4 regions of the Megasphaera sp. An286 genome follow, and region 1 is predicted to be linked to each of the others. Evidence: riboswitches for the same ligand, from Rfam matches in the RefSeq annotation. Region 1 holds a riboswitch; each other region holds the start of a gene.
What was found. Region 1 has a riboswitch for S-adenosylmethionine ahead of B5F80_RS03625 (methionine ABC transporter ATP-binding protein). Riboswitches for the same ligand answer to the same signal wherever they lie in the genome.
Positions count from the first base shown of each region.

Region 2: linked by a shared signal. The riboswitch ahead of B5F80_RS05925 (MetQ/NlpA family ABC transporter substrate-binding protein) and the one ahead of B5F80_RS03625 (methionine ABC transporter ATP-binding protein) in region 1 are both predicted to bind S-adenosylmethionine.
Region 3: linked by a shared signal. The riboswitch ahead of metK (methionine adenosyltransferase) and the one ahead of B5F80_RS03625 (methionine ABC transporter ATP-binding protein) in region 1 are both predicted to bind S-adenosylmethionine.
Region 4: linked by a shared signal. The riboswitch ahead of B5F80_RS04505 (MetQ/NlpA family ABC transporter substrate-binding protein) and the one ahead of B5F80_RS03625 (methionine ABC transporter ATP-binding protein) in region 1 are both predicted to bind S-adenosylmethionine.

Region 1 covers NZ_NFIY01000005.1:11,442-17,135, reverse strand. Annotated here, with positions in the region: gene B5F80_RS03630 (methionine ABC transporter permease) at 1-251, opposite strand, end outside; gene B5F80_RS03625 (methionine ABC transporter ATP-binding protein) at 232-1,275, opposite strand; SAM riboswitch class I at 1,371-1,468, opposite strand; gene B5F80_RS03620 (HAMP domain-containing sensor histidine kinase) at 1,872-3,380, shown strand; gene B5F80_RS03615 (response regulator transcription factor) at 3,358-4,047, shown strand; gene B5F80_RS03610 (EamA family transporter) at 4,076-4,489, shown strand; gene B5F80_RS03605 (NAD-dependent epimerase/dehydratase family protein) at 4,675-5,607, shown strand; gene B5F80_RS03600 (glycosyltransferase family 39 protein) at 5,609-5,694, shown strand, end outside.
Region 2 covers NZ_NFIY01000010.1:2,434-8,127, forward strand. Annotated here, with positions in the region: gene B5F80_RS05920 (flavodoxin family protein) at 1-233, opposite strand, end outside; gene B5F80_RS05925 (MetQ/NlpA family ABC transporter substrate-binding protein) at 371-1,189, opposite strand; SAM riboswitch class I at 1,320-1,418, opposite strand; gene rbr (rubrerythrin) at 1,567-2,103, opposite strand; gene B5F80_RS05935 (hypothetical protein) at 2,250-2,762, opposite strand; gene B5F80_RS05940 (DUF1700 domain-containing protein) at 2,762-3,532, opposite strand; gene B5F80_RS05945 (hypothetical protein) at 3,539-3,823, opposite strand; gene B5F80_RS05950 (DUF951 domain-containing protein) at 4,013-4,219, shown strand; gene B5F80_RS05955 (ATP phosphoribosyltransferase regulatory subunit) at 4,355-5,572, shown strand; gene hisG (ATP phosphoribosyltransferase) at 5,574-5,694, shown strand, end outside.
Region 3 covers NZ_NFIY01000004.1:91,109-96,802, forward strand. Annotated here, with positions in the region: gene B5F80_RS03310 (NFACT family protein) at 1-481, opposite strand, end outside; gene B5F80_RS03315 (YicC/YloC family endoribonuclease) at 695-1,570, shown strand; gene B5F80_RS03320 (DUF370 domain-containing protein) at 1,581-1,859, shown strand; gene gmk (guanylate kinase) at 1,877-2,491, shown strand; gene rpoZ (DNA-directed RNA polymerase subunit omega) at 2,526-2,735, shown strand; gene coaBC (bifunctional phosphopantothenoylcysteine decarboxylase/phosphopantothenate--cysteine ligase CoaBC) at 2,756-3,970, shown strand; SAM riboswitch class I at 4,048-4,150, shown strand; gene metK (methionine adenosyltransferase) at 4,206-5,396, shown strand; gene priA (primosomal protein N') at 5,522-5,694, shown strand, end outside.
Region 4 covers NZ_NFIY01000006.1:87,359-93,052, forward strand. Annotated here, with positions in the region: gene B5F80_RS04490 (ABC-F family ATP-binding cassette domain-containing protein) at 1-514, opposite strand, end outside; gene B5F80_RS04495 (hypothetical protein) at 670-2,208, shown strand; gene B5F80_RS04500 (C-GCAxxG-C-C family protein) at 2,260-2,682, opposite strand; SAM riboswitch class I at 2,849-2,944, shown strand; gene B5F80_RS04505 (MetQ/NlpA family ABC transporter substrate-binding protein) at 3,048-3,881, shown strand; gene metF (methylenetetrahydrofolate reductase [NAD(P)H]) at 4,031-4,894, shown strand; gene speC (ornithine decarboxylase) at 4,955-5,694, opposite strand, start outside.

The DNA.
Region 1 (5,694 bases):
CCGGCGATGATGCGGGTCAGAGGAATGATGGCGACCATGAGGATGATAAAGGGAATCGAGCGGATGATGTTGACGATGGTGCCCAGTATCTGATTGATAAAGCGGTTTTCCAGAATATGGCCCCGGCTGGTCGTGACCAGCGTAATGCCGAGGGGAATACCGATGATAGCGGCGATGATCGTCGCGACGGCGACCATGAAAACAGTTTCCTGAATGCCTTGGAGCATTAAATTAATGATTTCTTGGGACATATCCTAAAACCTCGCTTCCAATAGGTAATTCTTTAATATATTCAAATGCTTTTGCCTGTTGTTCCATAGAACCCATGATGACGACGATGAGATAGCCGAAAGGTTCGTCCTGAATGTAGTCGATGTTGCCGTAGAGGACGCTGACGTAGGTGTGGAAGCGTTGTACGACCGATGCGACGACAGGTTCGTTCGTAGCGGCTCCCTTGAAGCGCAGGCGGACGAGCATATCGTAGCCCGGCGCAGGCTGATCCGTAATGCCCATCTTGGCGATGCCGGCGGGCAGCTCCATGTTGATAACCGATTTGACGAAGTCCTTCATCGTCTGGGACTGGGGATTGGTAAAGACGTCGACGACGCGGCCTGCTTCCTTGATGACGCCGCCTTCGATGACGGCGACGCGGTTGCAGATTTCTTTGATAACCGCCATTTCGTGGGTAATGATGACGATGGTAATGCCAAGGCGCTGGTTAATGTCCTTGAGCAGCTCGAGGATGGATTTCGTCGTCTGCGGGTCCAGGGCCGACGTGGCTTCGTCGCACAGGAGGATGTTCGGGTCGCTGGCCAGGGCCCGGGCGATGCCGACGCGCTGCTTCTGGCCGCCCGACAGCTGGGCCGGGTAGTTGAACTGCCGGTCCGTCAGTCCGACTAATTCCAAAAGGTCGGCGACTTTTTTCTGGATGGCTTCCTTCGATGCGCCGATGAGCTCCAGGGGGAAGGCGATGTTGTCGAAGACCGTCCGCGACGAGAGCAGGTTGAAATGCTGAAATATCATGCCGATATGCTTGCGTTCCGCCCGCAGCTGGGCGTCGGTCATGTTCGTCAGGTTCTTTTCGTCGATGATGACGTTGCCGCTCGTCGGCCGTTCGAGCATGTTGATGCAGCGGACGAGGGTCGATTTGCCGGCGCCGCTCTTGCCGATAATGCCGAAGATTTCGCCGTCTTCAATGGTCAGGTTGACGCCTTTGAGGGCGTGGACCTGGGCCTTGCCGTCGTAGGTTTTGGTAATGTTTTCCAGTTTTATCACAATATCAACTCCTTGATTCAGTACGAGTTCAACCCGGTGGCAGTACAACTAAAAAAGCCGTCAAACAGATGACGGCTCGGTATTTCGTGTATGTCGCTTCATCTGCCGGAATACTCCGTTGGAATTGGCACCTTCCCTGACGGGGGTTGCCGCAGCGTCATGGGGCCAGTCCCTCAGCTGCTCTGGATGAACTTGTATATTTGGTTGTTGCTTAACATATTATCACTAAGGGACGGGTGTTGTCAAATACAAGAGATATTTCGCCGTGTAAAATATGCGAAAGCAAAGGACATGGGCGCGGCCTGCGGCCTGGGATTTTCGTAAAAATGCAGAACATCCACAGGAAAATCGGAATATTTTTCTAAAAAATATAGTTGCATTTTAAATGTATTAAGCCCATCAATCGGATACCTGCTGCAGAAAAGACAAGGGCACGGAGGTTTTATGAAGAATTTTTCCTTCGTTTAATTTTTGTTTATCTTTTCCGCATACACTGCAATAAGTATAACTATGCGAACGTATCAAGATATCTGCGGCGGCGTGGTATAATAGAAGGCAAGGCGCGTCATGCGGCAGGAAAGCGGGGAGAAGGACAGATGAACCTGAGAGATATACCTATTGGAAAACGATTGCTGTTGTCTAACTTTGTTATGATAGCCATTCCCGTGGCCTTTACTCTCGTCGTCAGCATCGCTATTTTTTTAGGCCTCCATTTCGGCAACATCAACAGGGCGGCGGCCATTTCCTTTCTCTGGCCGGAGAGCAACGGCCCGACCTTATCGGTGCAGTTTGAGCTGAGCCGCCTCTGCGTCCGCGCCGACTGGTATACCGGAGGCATGGGCCGGCTCATGCAGACGAGCGACCATTTGGAAGATCAGGGCCTTACGGTGGCGATTTCCCAGAAGGGACAAATCCTGTATGCGACGGAGCATACTGATCCCTGGGCGACGATCGGCGAGGCGTACCGGCGCAGCCCGGGCAGCGGCGCGGCCCTCAACTGGTCAGACGAAGGCATCGCCTTCCATTATACGTCGCCTGAGACGGGCGTAGCCGTAGCCGTCATCGGGCCGGTACAACTGCGCAAGCACGGCGGCATTTGGGACCTCAGCTCGAAGAATATCGTGAAGGTCGCCTTTGTCGTCTTAGCCATATTGGCGGTCCTCGTGACGATTGCCGTAGGGCTTTTCTTAGCGCGCCTGCTGGCTCGGCAAATTGTCCGGCCTGTAGAGGAGATGCGGAACATCGCCGAAGACATCAGCCGGGGAAATTTGGATCATCCCGTCGTTGCCGAGGGGAACGACGAAATCAGCCAGACCTGCAGGGCCTTTGAGACGATGCGCCGGGAACTGAAGGCGTCGCGGGAAATGAGGGACGCCTACGACAAGAACCGCAAGGAGCTCATCGCCGGCATTTCCCACGACCTGGCGACGCCCCTGACCCGCATCGAAGGCTATGCCAGCGGCTTGAAGGACGGCATCGCCGATACGGCGGAAAAGCGCCGCCATTACCTGGCCATGATTTTGGATACGTCGAGGATGATGACCCGCCTGGTGCGGACGCTGTTCCTCTTTTCCAAGTTTGACCTGGGACAGGTGGAATTCTGCTGGGAAAACGTAGATCTCTGTGGCTACTTGGAAGATTATACGAGCGAGCAGGCCGAACATTTCCGCAGACAAGGGCTGGATATTTCCTATACGGCGTCTGTGGATACGGCAGTCGTATCGATGGACCGGACCCATTTCCAGCGGGTCGTGGAAAATATCATCGGCAACAGCGTAAAATATAAAGACGGCGACGAAGGCCATTTGACCATATCCCTGGATGCTGCCGGAGACGACGCCGTGCGGCTGACCTTTGCCGACGACGGCCGCGGCGTAGGCGAAGACGACCTGCCCAAGCTGTTTGATTCGTTTTACCGGACCGACAAGGCCCGCAGCAACGTGGCCAAGGGAAGCGGCCTGGGCCTGGCCGTAGCCAAGCAGATCATCGATGAAATGAAAGGGAAGATCTGGGCCGAGCAGACCCAGCCCAAGGGACTGACCATTTGTATCGAATTGCCTATACGGAAGGAAGGAACTGACGATGAAATACATATTGATCATTGAAGACGATAAAGGCATTGCCGAGTTGGAAAAGGATTATCTGGAAGCCAACGGCTTCGCCGTGTCCATCGAGACCGACGGCATCAAGGGGCAGGAGCAGGCGCTGCGTCAGCCCTTCGATTTGATTTTGCTGGACATCATGCTGCCTGGCCAGGACGGCTTCCAGATTTGCCGCCATATTCGGGAGCACAAGAATATCCCCGTCCTCCTCGTATCGGCCAAGCAGGAAGACATCGACAAGATACGGGGACTGGGGCTAGGCGCAGACGACTACATCGTAAAGCCCTTCAGCCCTAACGAGCTCGTCGCCCGCGTCAAGGCCCACCTGGCCCGCTATGACAGGCTGACGGCCCGGGAGACGTCGAAGAGCGTCCTCCAGTACGGCGACCTGGAAATCGACGAGTCGGCGCGGCGGGTTTTCATCGCCGGCAAGGAAATAGCGCTGGCCAATAAGGAGTTTGAGCTCCTCTTGTTCCTGGCGAAAAATCCCGACATGGTATTCAGCAAGGAGACGCTCTTTGACCGCGTCTGGGGCGCAGAATCCCTGGGCGAGACGGCGACCGTATCGGTCCACGTGAACCGCATCCGCGACAAGATAGAAACGGATTCGGCTAAGCCGCAGTATATCGAAACGGTGTGGGGCGCAGGCTATCGGTTCCGCTCGCGATAAGGTATAACAGAAAGGGAGATGAAGTACTATGTGGGCGCTGTTAGCTTTGGGATCGGCCGTATTTGCAGCCTTGACGACTATCCTGGCAAAAATCGGCATCGAAGGCGTGAATTCCCATGTGGCGACGGCTATTCGGACGGCCGTGGCCTTAGTCATGGCCTTCGGCATGGTCAGTCTGACGGGAAACTGGGACAACATTAGCGGCATCAGCCGGAAGGGCTGGCTCTTTCTCATCCTGTCGGGCCTGGCGACGGGGGCGTCGTGGCTTTGCTATTACAAGGCTCTGCAGCTGGGCGACGTGTCCAAGGTCGTGCCCATCGACAAGCTGAGCGTCGTCATTACCCTGCTCCTGGCCTTCCTCCTGTTTCATGAAACGGCGACCCTAAAGATCGTCGCTGGCGCGGTCCTCATCACCATAGGGACGCTGCTCATGGTACTATAACTGCATATGGCATATGTGAGAACTGTCGTGCTTCGGCGCGGCAGTTTTTTGCGTTTATGTTCCGGGAAATTTCTTTACCCTCTGTTTATGCTTTCGTAGCTGTTCGTTCAAACTTTGTTTAAGTTCTCTCCGTATACTTGAGGCAAATGATAAAGACCTGAGCAATAGGAGAAAGAGGGAGCATTATGAACATACTCGTCACCGGCGGAGCCGGCTTTATTGGTTCGCATCTCGTACGCAAGCTGTTATCTATGGGGCACGACGTCCTCGTCGTCGACGACCTGCGCGGCGGCCTGCGGACGAACGTACCTGAAGGAGCCGGCTTTGTCTGCCTGGATATCAACAGCCCGATGCTGCTGGACGTCATGGATAGAGGGCGGTTTCAATGCGTCGTCCACCTGGCGGCCCAGACCCGCGTCGACGTATCCATCAAGGACCCCTACGGCGATGCGAGGGACAACGTCATGGGTACGGTCAACGTGTTGGAATGCGCCCGCAAGACCGGCGTGCAGCGCATTGTCTTCGCCTCGTCGGCAGCCGTGTACGGCAATCCGCCGGAAAAGGATCTGCCCCTGTCGGAAGACTATCCGCTGTCGCCCTTGTCCTTTTACGGCCTGAGCAAGGTGACGATCGAATCGTACCTGCGCCTGTATCACAAGTGGTATGGACTGGATTACGTCGTCCTGCGCTTTGCCAACGTCTACGGCGAACGGGCCGAAGTCGGCGGCGAAGGAGGCGTTATCAACGTATTTGCCAAACGGGCTGCCCGTGACATGGACATTACGGTCTACGGCGACGGCAGCCAGTCGCGGGATTACATCTACGTCGGCGATATTGCCAACGGCATCGTCTGCGCCTTGACGACGGAGCAGGCTGACGAAGTATACCACTTGAGCACGGGCCGGGAATCGTCGCTCCTGGACGTACTGGCCGAGCTGCGCCGCGCGTCGGGAAAAGAGCTGACGCCGAATTTTGCCAGAATGCGAAAAGGCGACATTTACCGCTCCGTATTATCGAATGAAAAAGCCCGCCGCCTTCTAGGCTGGGAGCCGTACATGAAACTGAAAGACGGCATTATCCTGACATATCAGTATGCTGCGGGACAAGGGGGACGATGAGATGGAATGCTTACATCGCAGTGAAGAACGCTTGCTGAACGCCGCGCCGGCTGCTGCGCCGAACCTGCTGCAGCGGCTGCTGGACGA
Region 2 (5,694 bases), on a different contig from region 1:
TCGGCCTGCTGGAAGGCGCCGAGGATGTCTGCCATGTCGTCCTTCTGGATGCAGGCTCCGCCATTGCGCATGCAGGCGTCGCAGGCCCGGCAGAAGCCGATGCGTTTTTCCGCCAGGGGGATAAAGCGTACGCTGTGGCCCGCCGCCTCGGCTCCTTGCTGAAATTGGCGGCACAAGAGGTTCGTGTTTCCGTTTTTTCTGGGGCTGCCCGATAGGATTACGATGTGTTTCATCAGCTGTCATCTCCTTAACGCGTAGTTTCCTTTTACTATTTCATTATACTATATTATTTCCTGCAGCGTATAAGCGTATAACTAAAAACGGCATAGCCGCGAGGGGCTATGCCGTGGTGGCTCGATGTCCGTTTCTCTTAGAATGCCGGGAGAATCGTGCCTTGGAAGTGTTCGTTGATGAATTTTTTAATCGGTTCAGACTGGTAGATAGCCAGGACTTTTTTATACGTTTCGTTATTGGCTTCATCTTCGCGGACGACCATGATGTTAGCGTACGGCGAATCCTTGTCTTCTACGAGGAGGGAATCCTTCTGCGGGTTTAAGCCGGCCGGGATGGCGTAGTTCGTGTTGACGCAGGCCAAGTCCGTATCGTCGAGGGAACGGGGAATCTGGGCGGCGTCGAGCTCGATGAATTCGAGGTGCTTCGGATTGTTTACGACATCCGGTACGGAGGCGTCGACGGAGGTGCCGTTTTTAAGGGTGATGAGGCCGACTTGCTGCAGGAGCAGGAGGGCGCGGCCGCCGTTGGTCGGGTCGTTCGGAATGGTAACCTTAGCGCCGTCGGCGACTTCGCTGATGTTTTTATATTTGTGGGAATATACGGCCATGGGCAGGATAATGGTCTTGCCGATAGAGGTCAGCTTCATGCCCTGGTTTTTGACGACGTTGTCGAGGTAGGGCTGATGCTGCATGGAGTTCATATCCAAATCGCCTTCGGCCAAGGCTTTGTTGGGCTGTACAAAATCGTTGAATTCGACGACCTTGATGGTCAGGCCTTGTTTTTCTGCTTCTTTAGCTACTTGTTCCATGACTTCCGCATGGGGGCCGGCCGTTACGCCGATGGCGATTTCCTTTTTGTCGGCCGAGCCGCTGTCGGAGCTGCCGCAGCCGGCGGCAAATACGCAGGTCGCGGCGATGAGGGCCGCAGCAAGGAGTTTTTTGATAGAAGAGTTCATGAGTTGTTCATCCTTTCTGATACTGAATCAATCACATGGCAAGAGGCAGGATGGCCTGCCATAGGATGGGCCGGCGATGATACGGGTAAAAAGAAAAGCCGTCGACAGATGACGGCTTTGGTTACGTATGTGTTCATCTGTCGGATGTATCCGCTGGACTTGGCACCTATCCCATTTGGGGGTTGCCGCAGCGTCATAGGGCCATTCCCTCGGCTGCTCTTGATGAAATCAATATATGATTGTTGATAAAAATCATACCATCTCTTGTGCCGAATGTCAATGTTTTGGCAGCAGAATTTTTCCGACGACAAAAGACGGAGGCAGGATTCCTGCCTCCGCTTTTGGATGTGTGATGGTGTCTCGTTATATATGGTGGTTTAGTAGTTATCGTTTTTCAATTCAAAGAAAGCTTGCGGATGGGCACAGACCGGGCATACTTCCGGAGCTTCTTCGCCTTCGACGATAAATCCGCAGTTGCGGCATACCCATGTTTTCGTCGCCGGTTTCTTGAAGACCGTGCCGTTTTCGATGTTGGCCAAGAGGGCCAGGTAGCGTTCTTCATGGTGTTTTTCGATTTCCGCTACTTTTTCAAACAGGTAGGCGATGTGTTCGAAGCCTTCTTCTCTGGCTTCTTTTGCGAAGGTCGGATACATTTCCGTCCATTCGTAATGTTCGCCTGCGGCGGCATCTTTCAGCGCGTCGATGTCGTTCGGCATGCCGTCGTTGAGCAGTTTGAACCAGATTTTAGCGTGTTCTTTTTCGTTGTTGGCTGTTTCTTCAAAGAAGGCTTTGATCTGTTCGTAGCCGGCTTTTTTCGCTACGCTTGCATAATAGGTGTATTTATTTCTTGCTTGGGATTCGCCGGCAAATGCTGCCATTAAGTTTTTTTCAGTTTTGCTTCCTTTTAATTCCATATCGATACCTCCATAATTTCATACGTAAACTCGCAGCCTGTGCTGCCTCTTGTCAGGTCTCTTTCCTGACCTCTGAGTACATTATACTCTATTTGCAAAATAAAATCAATGGATAATAATTATTTTTTAATAAAATATGAAAAAAATTATTCTTTCACTGTGTCCGACTCAGAGCGCCGCGGCTCTTTGGCATCGTCAGTGTGTTTCGATTCCGTGTCCTTGCTGCTTTCGCGGGATACGGAACGCTTCGGCTCGGAAACGGCCTGTTCGGCATCTTCGGCCTTAGAGGAAAGCCTGCTTTCGGCTTCCTTTTTTATGGCGTCGATGTCGGCGTGGGACGAGGAGAACGTTTCGAGGGTGTCGTTCAGCGTGTCGGACAAGGTGCTCTGCGTATCTTTCGCCGTGTCGGTCAGGTCGCCGTACTTTTCCTTGAGATGGGTTTCCAGCTCGCTGACTTGGCCGGGATACATCGTTTTCAGCCGTTCGAAGAGCTCGGCCTTTGAGGCGTTTCCCCGCTTGACCGCTTCTTCGAAGACCTTGTATTCCTGATAATAGGCAAGCCAGCGCTGGAGGCGGGCGTAGTCGTTGCTCAGGAACGACTGGACGCTGAGAAAGGAAAAGACCAGCGTCAGGACGAGGCATATGACGACTTTTCCCATTATCCGTCCCTCCTTTGCGGGTTTCTGGCATTGCGGGCCGTGCGGTGGCAGGCCTGGCTGGCGTACGACGCGGTCAGGGCCGCGAACAGCAGGGCCAGGACGGCGAAGGCCATCGTCGAGACGGACAGCGTCGGCAGGGGCAGCAGATCCGAGAAGATATACGGCGGCAGGCTGTATACGGCGATGGAGGCGAGGAGCGCCAGGGCAAAGGCGAAGAACAATATAGTGCTGACGATATTGAATAAGGCCCCGAATATGTCTAGAAAGGGGCTGGCAATGGCCTTTGCTGCCTGGGGAATGGCGGCCTTGTCATTCCACTGCAGCTCGTCTTCATCGGCTGTCCGTTCCGCAGGCCGTTTCGCCTTAGGACGCTGGGGCCCTTCGGCGTAAGCATCGTAGTTTCGGGGCGGCTCGGGCTGCGGCATGGGGTAGTAGGCTTTCCGGATTTTGGGGCGGCGATGGGCCGGGTCTTTTTCCCAATCGTAGAATTGGGACGCCTTGGCAGGGGCAGCCTCGGGCGCCTCCTGCGCCGGCGCGTCGGCGGAGCCGGTCATGCTGAGATTGTCTTCCGGCACGATGGGTTTGCCGATATAGTAGCGGTATATGTTTTTAGGATGGCCCAGTTTGGCGCATACTTCTTCTTCCGTCAGGCCCTTTTTCGCGCCCAGGCGGAACTGTTCTTCGCAGTCTTCCAAGATCCCTTTCAAATCGGTCTTGTCGCTGCGGCGGAAGTAATACTTCAAGAGGTCCATGAATTCCGTCTTTCTCATGGTTTTTTACCTTTCCGTGCGGCGCTGCTTCAGGGCCGCTTCGTACTGCTGGTGGTATTTGGCGCCGTACTGCCAGGCGGCGATGGAAATGGCCATGACGGCGATGATGATAACGAAGCGCAGGGGCGTCGGTAAGTGGGATAAGAAGGAAATAGCCGCCAACGGCTCGGCTTCCAGGGCGATACAAACGGCGACCCAGATCAGCAGGGCCAGGGTCATGAGCGTGCAGACGCCGCCGAGGGTATAGAGAAGCAAATACGTATAGCGCAGTTTTTGTAAGTTCGGTGTCAAGTCGGTGCCTCCTTGCAGAAAATAAAAAAAAGATAGGGGCTCGATAGGCCGGCTATTATCCAATATACTACCACAGGGAGGGCGAAAAGGGAATAGAAGGGCTGCCGGGCCTCTTTTTCTCTATCCTTTTCGGGCGTTACCCTATATACTATATATACTATCGTTTTTTATCAGAAAAGGAGAATGTATATGGCAAATTTTATTCGGTATCATATCGGCGACGTCGTGCAGATGAAAAAGCCCCATCCCTGCGGCTCAAACGAATGGGAGGTCATGCGTATCGGCGTCGATTTCGTCATCCGCTGCTGCGGCTGCGGCCATCGGGTCATGATTCCCCGGCCGAAGTTTGAAAAGGCCGTGAAGAAAATTTTAAAACAAGCCGAAGAAGACGTGTAAAAAAAGTAAAATTTTTAAGAAAAGGTATTTTTATTTCGCCTCCAGTGTGTTACAATTTATGTCAGCCATTACTTTATCGATTTACCTTGATAAAGTAATAAAGCAAAATAGACAGACGTAAAAGGAGGTCATGCGATGAAACCGAATACGCTTGATGGGGTGAAAATGCTTCATCATGACGAAATGCGCAATTATGACCGAATTCAGGGAAAGATTATTTCCGTAATCATGAACCACGGCTGCAAGATCGTCGAGACGCCGAGCTTTGAAGATTACGACGTATATCAGCATTTTTTTCCGCACCTGCGCCGGCAGATGGTAAAGACCGTCGATACGGACGGACGGGTCCTCGTCCTGCGTCCCGACGTGACGCTGCCCCTCGTAGAGTCGGCGGCCCGGGAGTTTCCCCGGCCGAACCAGCTGCTGAAGTTCGGTTACGTGAGCACCGTCTTTCGGGAATATTTCGGCCGCAGCACCTACGGCAAGGATTTCCTGCAGGGCGGCATTGAAATCCTCGGCGATCCGAGCCCCGAGTGCGACGGCGAGGTCATCGTCATGGCCGCGGAAATCCTCAAGGCCGTCGGCGTCGAAAACATCCGCATCGACATCGGCACCGCAGCGTATACGCAGGCCTTGTTCGACGCCCTGCCCTTGCAGGAAGCGGAGAAGGACCGGCTGCGGGCCTATCTGGCCGACCGCAATCTCGTCGCCCTGCGCCGCTATCTGAGCGGCTTGTCCCTGCCGGGAAACGCCCGCTGCGCCCTGGAAGCGCTGCCGGTCCTGTTCGGACCGTACGCCCAGACCCTGGGCAAGGCGAAGGACTATTGCCTGAACAGCGGCATGCTCAACGCCCTGGCGCGGCTGGAAAAAATCTACGATTATATTTTATACGCCGGCTTTGCCGACAAGGTGCAGCTCGACTTTGGCTTTGCCAGCCGGCTGGGCTATTATACGGACATGGTGTTCAAGGTATATGTCGACGGCGCGCTGTACGACGTCATCGACGGCGGCCGCTACGATACGCTGTCGGCCCAGTTCGGCATCGACCGGCCGGCCTGCGGCTTCGGCATGAACATCAACTTATTGTACGAATTCATGAACGACGCCGGCCTGCTGGCGCAAACAGAGCCGTCGTTCCAGCTGGCCGTTTCCTACGCGGCGTCGGATCAGGTCATGGTCCGCGATTTGATGCGCTGGCGCAGCCAGGGATTCCGCGTGGCGGCCTATCCCGAATCGTCCTTTATCGACAGCCGCGATTACAGCATTCACGCCGTATACCGCGGCGGCTCGTATTACAAGGACGGCCGGGCCGTGACGGCGGCAGACCTGGAAGACGCGATGAGGGGGCTTTAAGATGGCAATTCACATTGCCCTGGCTAAGGGGCGCATACACAAGGCGGTCATGGCCTATTTGCAGGAAAGCGGCTATGCCTTTCCGACCTATACCGCCGACAGCCGTAAGCTGATTTTTGAAG
Region 3 (5,694 bases), on a different contig from region 1:
AATCATAAGGCTCCTTGGGGAAGATAGTGCGCAGGGCCTGCTTATCCTTGCGGGTCTTGATGAGGGCTTCGATGATGACGCCGTCTTCAGTGAAGATGACGTTGCTGTATTTGCCCATGAGCTCGACATGGATCTTCCGCGTCGCCAGCTGGCCCGACGTGTCTAGGACGTCGACGGCAATTTCGATGAGCCGGTCCATGTGGAGCTGGCTGATCGAGGCGATGCGGCCGTTTTCATAATATTTGCGCAGAAACATGCACAAGCCTGTCGGTACGTCCGGCGTCGGCGGCATCTGCCGCGCGACGTACAGCCGCGGCGAATCGTCCAAGGTCATGATGAGGTGGTGGACGCCCGTGTCGTTGAACACGCGGAAGTAAAGAGAGCGGTTGTCCAGCTGGTATATTTTGGAAATCTGACCGCCTTTTAATATATCTTTTAATTCATTGGTAATGCAATGAAGCGTAATGCCATCGAGATTCATAATGACAACTCCTATTCTTTCACAAAATTACTCTATTCTGACATCATACCATAAATACGGAGCCGTGAGTAGATAGGCCTGCGGCTGGACGCGGATTTTTGAGGGGAAAAGTCGGCCTTTTGCGCAAAAGCATATAGACCTGCGGCCGGATTTACGTTATACTAATACATTAGATAGAACGATGCTGTAGAGGAGGTCATCATAGTGCGCAGCATGACCGGCTTCGGCCGAGGTACGTACAGCGATGAGCACGTCAGCGTGACCATCGAAATGCGTGCTGTCAACCAACGATTTTTAGAGTTAAACATCCGCATGCCCCACGCCTATCTGGCGCTGGAAGATAAATTGCGGAAGAGTATAAAAGAGACGCTGCACCGCGGCAAGGTCGACGTATACGTCACCGTTGGCGAACTAACGCCGGCGGCGCCTCAGATCCGCATCGACTACGCGGCTCTGGCAGCCTGCAAGGCGGCGCTGGACGACGTGAACCAGTCGCTGTTCGGCGGAGAAAAGACGACGCTGCCGCTGATCATGGGCTTGACTAAAGATTGGTTCGTCCAGGAACCGCCGGCAGTCGACGCCGAAGAGGTATGGCCCGTCTTCGCCCAGGCTCTGCAGGGCGCTTTAGACGGCATGGTGGTTATGCGTGATAAGGAAGGTGCCAATATCCGCCGCGACTTGCTGGCGCGGACCGACAGGATGGCGGCTATGATCGACGCCATTGAAGCGAAGAAAGAAGACGTCGTCGCCCGCTATAAGGAACGGCTGGAGAAAAAAATACTGGCCCTGTTCGACGCGGCCCGTCAGGTCCCCGACCAGGACCGGCTTCTGCAGGAAGTAGCCACATACGCCGACAAGGTGGATTTTACGGAAGAAGTTGTACGCTTCCGCAGCCATGTGGTACAATTAAAGGGTTTTCTGGAGCAGGACGGCGACGTAGGCCGCAAGCTCGATTTCCTCATTCAGGAAATGAACAGGGAAGTCAATACGATTGGCTCGAAGGCCAACGACACCGACGTGACGGAATATGTCCTGCAGTTGAAAAACGAAATTGAAAAAATTCGCGAACAGGTGCAGAATATCGAATGATGGTGAGGCTATGAATTTCAACTTATTGAATATAGGGTTCGGCAACATGGTAATGGGCTGTAAAGTCGTGGCCATTATCAGCCCCGAATCGGCGCCGATCAAGCGCATGGTGCAGGAAGCGCGGGAGCGCAATACGCTCATCGACGCGACCTTCGGCCGCAAGACCCGCTCAGTCCTCATCATGGACAACGGGCAGATCATCTTATCGGCCCTGCAGGCGGAAACTATTTCCCACCGTATTTTGCAGGTCGACGGGGAAGACCAGGAAGAACCAGAAGAAGATTTATAAGAGAGGATGGAGCGACCATGATCGATTCAGGTCTGCTTATCGTCGTCTCCGGCCCGTCCGGCGCCGGCAAGGGGACGATATGCGACGCACTGCGGGAGCATTTCCCCAATATCCACTATTCTATTTCCATGACGACGCGCCAGCCGCGTCCGGGCGAAGAAGACGGCGTCAATTATTATTTTACCGACAACGGCCGTTTTGAAGAGCTGCTGAAGGAAGACGCGTTTCTGGAACACGCCAAGGTATACGACCATTATTACGGCACGCCGAAGGAATACGTATACCAGATGCTCCGCCAAGGCAACCACGTCATGCTGGAAATCGACATTCAGGGAGCTATGCAGGTAAAGGAAAAGTATCCCCAAGGTGTCTTTATCTACATCGTGCCGCCGAGCAAAGCCGTCCTGGAAGAGCGGCTCCGGGGACGCCATACCGACTCGGATGAAGTCATCGCCGCGCGGCTGGCGAAGGCCCGGAACGAGCTGGAATGGATTGATAAATACGACTATGTCATCGTCAACGACGATCTGGGCGAAGCGATTCAGAAGGCCGCCGCCGTGCTGAAAGCCGAGGAGTGCAGAGTTATGCGCAACGCCAACTGTATCGAAGAGACCAAGCAGGCGTATCAATAGAAATTTGTATGCAGTAAAGAGGAGAGATGTTCTTATGTTGATCAAACCGACGTTGGAATCGTTAATGAAAAAAGTAGACAGCAAATACACCTTAGTCACGCTGGCAGCAAAACGGGCCCGCGAATTGACGGACGGCGACGAACCGCTCGTAGATGTAGAAACGACGCGCGTCGTTTCCATCGCGATGGAAGAAATCGATCAGGGCAAGATTACCTATGAAAAGCCTCAGGGCGGCATTAAATAATTGCGGAGGATATCATCGCCATGTTATTAGAAAACAAGAAAATCGTCTTGGGCATCAGCGGCGGCATCGCCGCGTTTAAGGCCGCTGAAATCGCCAGCATGCTGCGCAAGCGCGGCGCTGAAGTCAAGTGCATTATGACCGAACATGCGACGGAGTTTATTACGCCGCTGACGATGAGGGAAATTTCCGGCAACCCCGTCGCCGTATCCATGTTCAGCGATATTCCCGAATTTAACGTCGAGCACATCGCCCTGGCCCAGTGGGCCGACGTGTTCGTCATCGCTCCGGCTACGGCCAACGTCATCGGCAAAATTGCCGGCGGCATCGCCGACGATATGCTGACGACGACGGTCATGGCTACGACGGCTCCCGTCGTCATCGCCCCGGCTATGAACAGCAACATGTATATGAACCCCATCGTACAGAAAAATATCGCCGCCCTCAAGGAGTACGGCTATGAAATCATCGAGCCCGCTACAGGTCATTTGGCCTGCGGCGTCACCGGCGTCGGCCGTCTGCCCGAACCGGAAGACATTGTCGACTACGTCGAATTTACAGCCTGCCGGACGAGCCTGCTGAAAGGGAAGAAGGTCATCGTCACGGCCGGCGGCACGCGCGAACCTATCGACCCGGTCCGCTTTATCGGCAACCATTCCAGCGGCCGCATGGGCTTTGCCATCGCTAAAGCCGCAGCCTTTGCCGGCGCAGACGTCACCTTGGTCGCCGGCAGCAACGACCATCTGAAGACGCCGGCCGGCGTAGCGCGCCGCATCGACGTAGGCAGCACCAACGACATGAAGGCCGCCGTCGATTCGTATTACGACGACTGCGATCTGGTCATCAAGTCGGCTGCTGTCGCCGATTACCGTTCGGCTCATCCGGCAGCGAATAAGATCAAGAAATCCGACGAAACGCTGACCTTGACGATGGCTAAAAACCCGGACATCCTGTACGGCTTGGGCCAGCGCAAGGCCCATCAGGTTCTCATCGGCTTTGCTGCCGAAACGACGAACCTCATCGAGTACGGCACGGCTAAGTTAAAGAAGAAGAACCTCGACATGCTCGTCGCCAACGACGTCAGCGCCGAAGGGGCCGGCTTCCAGGGCACGACGAATATCGCCACCTTCCTGTTCCCTGACGGCTCGATGGAAAAGCTCGAGAAAATGGACAAGGAAGACCTGGCGGCGGTCATCGTAGAACGGGCCGCGGCGATTTTAGCCAAAAAAAATCAGTAATCGAGGCCATGATTTTTCGAATAGGTCTTGCATAATTCCTCTTGTTAGTATACAATAGGTCAAGTGAATAAAATATTTAACCATCAAGAGCTGTGGAGGGATTGGCCCGATGATGCAGCAGCAACCTTCAGTGAATGAAAGGTGCTAAATCCAACAGTGTAGCGTACTGAAAGATGGGCTGATACATACCCCTCTTTTCAGAGGGGATTTTTTTTGAACGCATAAGGAGGATATAATGGCAAAGAATCGTGAATTTTTTACGTCTGAATCCGTAACCGAAGGCCATCCCGACAAAATGGCCGACCAAATCTCTGACGGCATTTTGGATGCAATTTTGGAAAAAGATAAAAACGCCCGCGTCGCCTGCGAAACTCTCGTAACGACGGGCATGGTACACGTCGTAGGCGAAATTTCCACGACGTGCTACGTAGATATTCCGCACATCGTGCGCGAAACGGTCCGCAGCATCGGCTATACCCGCGCAAAATACGGCTTTGACTGCGATACGTGCGGCGTCCTCGTCTCCCTGGACGAACAGTCCCCGGACATCGCCATGGGCGTCGACGAAGCGCAGGAAAAGAAATCCGGCACGACGGATAAATTCGATTCGATCGGCGCCGGCGACCAGGGCATGATGTTCGGCTATGCGACGAACGAAACGGACGACTACATGCCGCTGCCGATTTCTCTGGCTCATCGCCTGTCCCGCCGTCTGGCCAAGGTCCGCAAAGACGGCACGCTGCCGTACCTCCGTCCGGACGGAAAGACGCAGGTAACGGTTGAATACGAAGACGGCAAGCCCGTCCGCATCGACACCATCGTCATTTCGGCTCAGCACAGCCCGGAAGTTACGCGCGAACAGATTGAAAAAGATTTGCTCGAATACGTCATCAAGCCGGAACTTCCCGAAGGGTTGTTCGACGACCAGACGAAGCTGTTCATCAACCCGACAGGCCGCTTCGTCATCGGCGGTCCTCAGGGTGACTCCGGCCTTACGGGCCGCAAGATCATCGTCGACACCTACGGCGGCATGGCTCGTCACGGCGGCGGCGCTTTCTCCGGCAAGGACCCCACAAAGGTAGACCGCTCGGCAGCTTATGCAGCCCGCTATGTGGCGAAGAACATCGTAGCCGCAGGCTTGGCGGATAAATGCGAAATCCAGCTGGCCTATGCCATCGGCGTAGCCCATCCCGTTTCTATCCACGTAGAAACCTTCGGTACGGGCAAAGTCGAAAACGAAAAGATTGTCGAATTGATCCGCAAACACTTCGACCTCCGTCCGGCCGGCATCATCGAAATGCTCGACCTGCAGCGCCCGATTTACAAACAGACGGCCGCTTACGGTCATTTCGGCCGCAACGATCTGAACCTGCCTTGGGAACAGCTCGACAAAGCCGACGTTCTCCGTCAGGAAGCCGGCTTATAAGACTGGACCATCTCAGAGGAATCATGCCTTCCAGGTGGCATGGCTGAATTAAATATGATACAATGTATAGGGGCTTGCTTCGTCAAGTCCCTATCTTTATGTTATACAAACGCAGGAGCAGGGCTATGGTAGCAGACATCATCATCAATACGACGGCCAAACGGCTGCAGCAGACCTTTTCCTATATCGTCCCGGACGGCATGGCTGTGCACGTCGGCAGCCGCGTGCAGGTTCCCTTTGGACGACGGCAGGAAGAAGGAATCGTCGTCGCCGTCAGCGAGAGAAATGCAGTCGAATA
Region 4 (5,694 bases), on a different contig from region 1:
CCAGGTTGATGCGCGTCTTCTGGCCGCCGGAAAACTGCTGCACCGGCCGGTCCAAATCGGCTTCGCCGAAGCCCAGGCCGTGGACGATCTTCCGGGACATGGATTCGTATTCATAGCCGCCGAGCCATTCAAACCGTTCCTGCAGGCGGGCGTATTTGTTCATGACGCTTTCATCGTCGGGATGGGCCTGCATGTCCTTCTCCGCATCCTTGAGCTGTTCTTCCAGGCGCAGCACGTCCTGCCAGGCCTCGGTGATGGTCTGACGCAGCGTCACGTCGTCTTCAAAGGCAATATCCTGCTGCAGGTAGCCGACCGATTCGCCTTCGGACACGACGAAGACGCCGCTGTCATATTCTTCCTGACCCATAAGGCATTTCAGGAGCGTCGATTTGCCTGCGCCGTTGGCTCCGATGAGGCCGATGCGTTCGCCGCGGCGGATTTCAAAGGATACGTCCTGAAACACCGTATGGACGCCGAATGATTTCGATAATTTCTGTACTTTTATACTTCCCATGGTTATCCTCTCATCTATGCTGCATCATGATATAATTTGCTAAGTATACATTATAGCATATCTGCTGCCGCCGCGACAGCTTCCGGCCGTTGTCATATCCCGGCGAATATGCTACAGTAAAGGCAAAGACACCTTTTGAAAGCGGGGGATAGATTATGATGTACAAACACGTTATGCGCCGCGCTGCGGCGGCCTGCCTGTTCGTAGTGAGCGGGCTGTTTCTGAGCGGCTGCGCCGACCTGCACGCCGACATGACCTTTAAGGACGACGGCTCCATCGTCCTGCGCAAGGACTTATCCTTTCAGATTCCCATGCAGGCCGACATGGCCGCTTCCCTGAATCAATGGAAGCAGGAAGACCGGCAGAACGGCTTCACCGTCGAAGATACGGCAAACGGCTACCGGTCCAGCAAAACCTACGCCGGCATACAGGATATTGCCGATACAGGCGGCGAATTCTGGACGCCCGACCCGGAATACGGTGAAATCCGGCTGCACAAGGGCCTCTTGTATGACTATTATTCCATCCATACGCGGATCAAGGGACAGGAAAACGCCGCCCTGCCACAGGCCCATTACGAAGACAATATTCCCAATTTCTTCCAGGTACCATCCAGCGTCGACGTCTGGAGTTATTTGGAATACCGCAAGCAGGCTGAACGGGAAGCGGCCCAGCTCAACGAAATCCATAACCAGGCCGTCGCCGCCGCCGTCAACTCGGCGTCTCTCGACTTTACGATGCACCTGCCCATGGCCGTCGACGCCACAAACGCCGACCAGGTCCTCGACGACGGCAAGACCCTCGTCTGGGATTTGAAGCCGGCCTTTATCAACACCCAGGGCGCCTCGGCAGGCCAGGATATTCACATGCAGGCCCAGTTCCGCATTTTCCATCAGACGACGGCCATCCTGCTAGGCGTCGTCTGCGCGGCCCTCGTCATCGCGGCGATTGTCTGCGCCGTCCTCGTCAAGCGCAAGCAGCCGACGGGACAATCCAAGCCCTATCTCATCGGCCTGGCCGTCTCCATCGTCTGCCTCGTCGGCTTAGGCGGCCTCGTCCAATCGGCTACGGCAACGCAGGTCACCTTCTCCGACAGCGACCGCATCATCAGCAAAGCGTTGCCAGAAGGCTCAGCCTATCAAACGCTTCCGTCCCCCAACAGCCTGGACACCGCCAAGGCAATGGCAAAAGACCATACTCTCCATGGTGAAGTCGTGGCTGTTTCCGAAGAAGATGACGACGGCTACCTAGCATTGTTCCAGACGACAGCCGGCCCTTGTTTCGTCATTGCCGACAAAGCCAGTGATTCCATTGCCGTTGTGCCATTCAAACAGTCGCTCATCCATTTCCGCACACAGTACACCCAGTTCTCGAACGGTAAAAAGAGCTATTACCCCCTTACCTTTATCATGGCCCGGCAGAATGACACGAAAGATAGCCCTGACGTAAAACTAGGCATCTGGCAAAACGACATGCATCAAATTCCCACATACGTTCTCATTGAACCCGATGAAAACGATGTCATCCACGTTGACGGCAATCCGTCTTCAGCCTGGAACACCCTTACGCCATCGCATTATCAAGTGCCAATGAAAGATGAAATAAATATCCGCATGGCCAAGATTTTTGCCAACCACATCGACAGCCTGAGCAAGGACGTCCGGGCCCGCGACGTCATCCTGCCGAATAAATAAACCCGCAAAAAAAGACCTCGTACGACGCCGTACGAGGTCTTTTCCATGTCTTTATTTTTTAAGCAATCCCTTTTCTTCTATAAAGGCCGCCAGGAGCTCCGCCGTACCGACCATGAGCTCCGGACAGGATACGGGGCCGCCGTTGGCCGGGCTCTTGAGGACGCGGCAGCACGACGCGTGGAACTTACCCATCCACAGCTGATAAAATTCCTTTACGGGAGCGTAGATTTCCGCCTTGGTCTTTTCTTCCGGCGTATTGCGGCCTACGAGAAGGCCCAGGATATGGCAGGCGCCGTTCAGGGCGCCGCAGAGACAGCCCGAGCCGCCGACGCCGCCGCCCATGACCGATACCATGCGGAACACGTCGTCCGACAGGTTGAGGCCGTAATATTCATTGCAGGCCTTTAATACCGTTTCGGAACAGTTATTACCGCCTTGCTGGTATTTTTTTACTACGTCTTGAATCGATTCCATTTCGTATTACCTCCTAATGCAATATCTCGTCCTTTGATTATATCACATTTTTGCCGTTCTGCCCGTTACTTTCGTTCTCGTCATATCAGGCCGGCAGGCTATGCAAATATAGCAATTTGACAAATCTGAGATTCATGATACACTATGTTCAAGACAATTTTACATCCTTTTATCCAGAGCGGCGGAGGGACTGGCCCAATGAAGCCCGGCAACCGATAACGACGGTGCTAATTCCTGCGGATTGATTTCCGAGAGATAAAGACCCTGCGACGATACCTCTTTCTCTTGGGAAAGGGGCTTTTTTCATGGGATAAAAGGCTAAACGGTCTTACGCCATATCATTTTATATTTAGGAGGAATCATTTATGAAGCATTTCAAAAAACTTACCGTCCTGGCCGCTGCGGCTCTCTGCGCGCTGGCCGTATTGGCCGCCGGCTGCGGCAGCGACGCCCCGGCAGGCGGCAAAGAGTCGACGCAGAATAAGGTCCTGACCGTCGGCGCGACGCCCGTTCCCCACGCGGAAATCTTAAACGAAATCAAGCCCCTCTTAGCCAAGGACGGCATCGATTTGAAGATCATCGAATTTACAGATTACGTCAAGCCGAATCTGGCCCTGAACGACAAGGAGCTGGACGCCAACTTCTTCCAGCACGGCCCCTACATGGAAACGTTCAATAAAGAACACGGCACGCAGCTCAAGGCCATCTGCAAGGTCCACATCGAACCGATGGGCATTTACTCCCATAAAGTCGCCAAACTGGACGAATTGGCAAACGGCGCGAAGGTCGCCATCCCCAACGACCCGACCAACGGCGGCCGGGCCTTGCTCATCCTGCAGAAGGCCGGCCTGATTTCCCTGAAGGATAACGGCAGCATCACCTCTACGGTACAGGACATCGTGAAAAACGACAAAAACCTCCAGTTCGTCGAATTGGAAGCCGCCCAGATTCCCCGCTCCATTGACGACGTAGACATCGCCGTCATCAACACGAACTTCGCCATGGAAGCCGGCCTCAATCCGCTGAAGGACGCGATTTTCCTCGAAGATAAAGACTCGCCGTACGCTAACATCTTAGCCATCCACGAAGGCGACGAAAACCGCCCGGAAATCCAGGCTCTCGTCAAAGCCCTCCAGTCTCCGGAAGTGAAGAAATTCATCGAAGACAAATACCAGGGAGCCATTCTGCCCAGCTTCTAATACAACACACATATATATTCATGCAAAAGGGCCTCGTTCCAGGCCCTTTTGTTATACATACGGCCATACTTCATGATATAATATAAACAAAAACACGCGGCTGTACTCGTGCTTACCCCCTGTCAGCTATGCAGCAAGGAGCAATATATATGCGCACAAATGAATTATTTGCCAAAAAAACAGTCTTTTCCTTTGAAGTCTTCCCGCCCAAGCCGGATACGCCCATCGAGACGATTTACGCCGCTTTAGACGAGCTGAGCCAGCTTTATCCCGATTTCATCAGTGTCACCTGCGGCGCCAGCGGAAGCGGCAGCGGCGGCAACCGCACCGTCGAAGTGGCCTCGGCTATCAAGCACACCTACGGCTGCGAAACGGCGGCTCATATGCCCTGTATCTACCTGACCGAAGATGACGCCCTGCGCACGTTGGACGAGCTGAAAAAGGCGGGCATCGAAAATATCCTGGCCCTGCGGGGCGACGAAACGCCGGGCCGCGAACGAGCCCATGTCTTCGAACATGCCAGCGATCTCGTAGCCTTCATCAAGCGGAACGCCCCGGAATTCAACGTCATCGGCGCCTGCTATCCTGAAGGCCATACGGAAGCCCAGACGATGGCCGCCGACATCCGCAACTTGAAGACGAAGGTCGACGCCGGCGCCAGCGAGCTCATTTCCCAGCTCTTCTTTGACAACGCCACCTTCTACCGCTTCCTCGAACGGTGCGAAATCGCCGGCATCAGCGTCCCCATCGAAGCGGGCATCATGCCTGTCACCAATAAGAAGCAAATCGAACGGATGGTGTCCCTGTGCGGCGCGACCTTGCCGGTCAAGTTCCAGCGGGCCATCGCCAAATACGGCGACAATGCCGAAGCCATGCGGGATATCGGCATCGCCTACGCCATCGACCAGATCGCCGACCTTTTGGCTAACGGCGTCGACGGCATCCACGTCTACACGATGAACAACCCCTATATCGCCAAGAAGATTACAGAAGCCGTAAAAAATCTATTATAAGAAATCCAAAAAAGCCCTGTACAGCATCGCTGCACAGGGCTTTTAGTTTACCATATCGTTTTATTCTTTCAGCACGTAGCCGTAGGCGTGGACGCGGCCGTCGTCTTCGTGTTCCAGGTACACGCCCTGGATTTCCGAGGCAAAGCCGGGAAGCTCGTTGAGCCCTTCTTCGAGGGCCTTGAAATACTGGACGGCCGTCGGCGACCACCGTTCGCCCGGCACGACGCAGAGGACGCCCGGCGGATAGGGCAGGGCCCCTTCAAGGGCGATCCGGCCTTCCAGCTCGTCGAGAGGCACGAGCTCGCCTTGTCCGCGAATAAAGGCGTGCTGCGCTTCCTGCGGCGTCATGACGTATTCGGGGAAATAGTCGCGGCGGAACAGCTTCTTCTGCAAATCCTTTACATTTCTCGCCTTATAGAAATCGTGCATTTCCTGACAGAGCTGCTGGATCGTGTAGCCGGCGTAGCGTGCCGGATGGGAGTTGTACACGCCCAGGAGGACTTCCTGCATGGGTACGTTGTTATCGACAAACCGTTCGAAGCGGACGAGCTGCGACGTCAGGAAGCGGAGCTTATTCCAGTTTTCCGCCGGCGTCAGCAGGAACAGGATGGAATTCAGGTCGCACTTTTCCGGAATGACGCCGTTGCCCCGCAGGTACGTCGCCAGGATATTGGCGTGAATGCCGAAGTCTTCGTACTCGCCCGTCTCAGCGTCGATGCCCGGCGTCGTGAGCAGAAGCTTGCACGGGTCGACGCGGTACTGATCCGGGCCGTAGCCTTCAAAGGCATGCCATTTTGCGC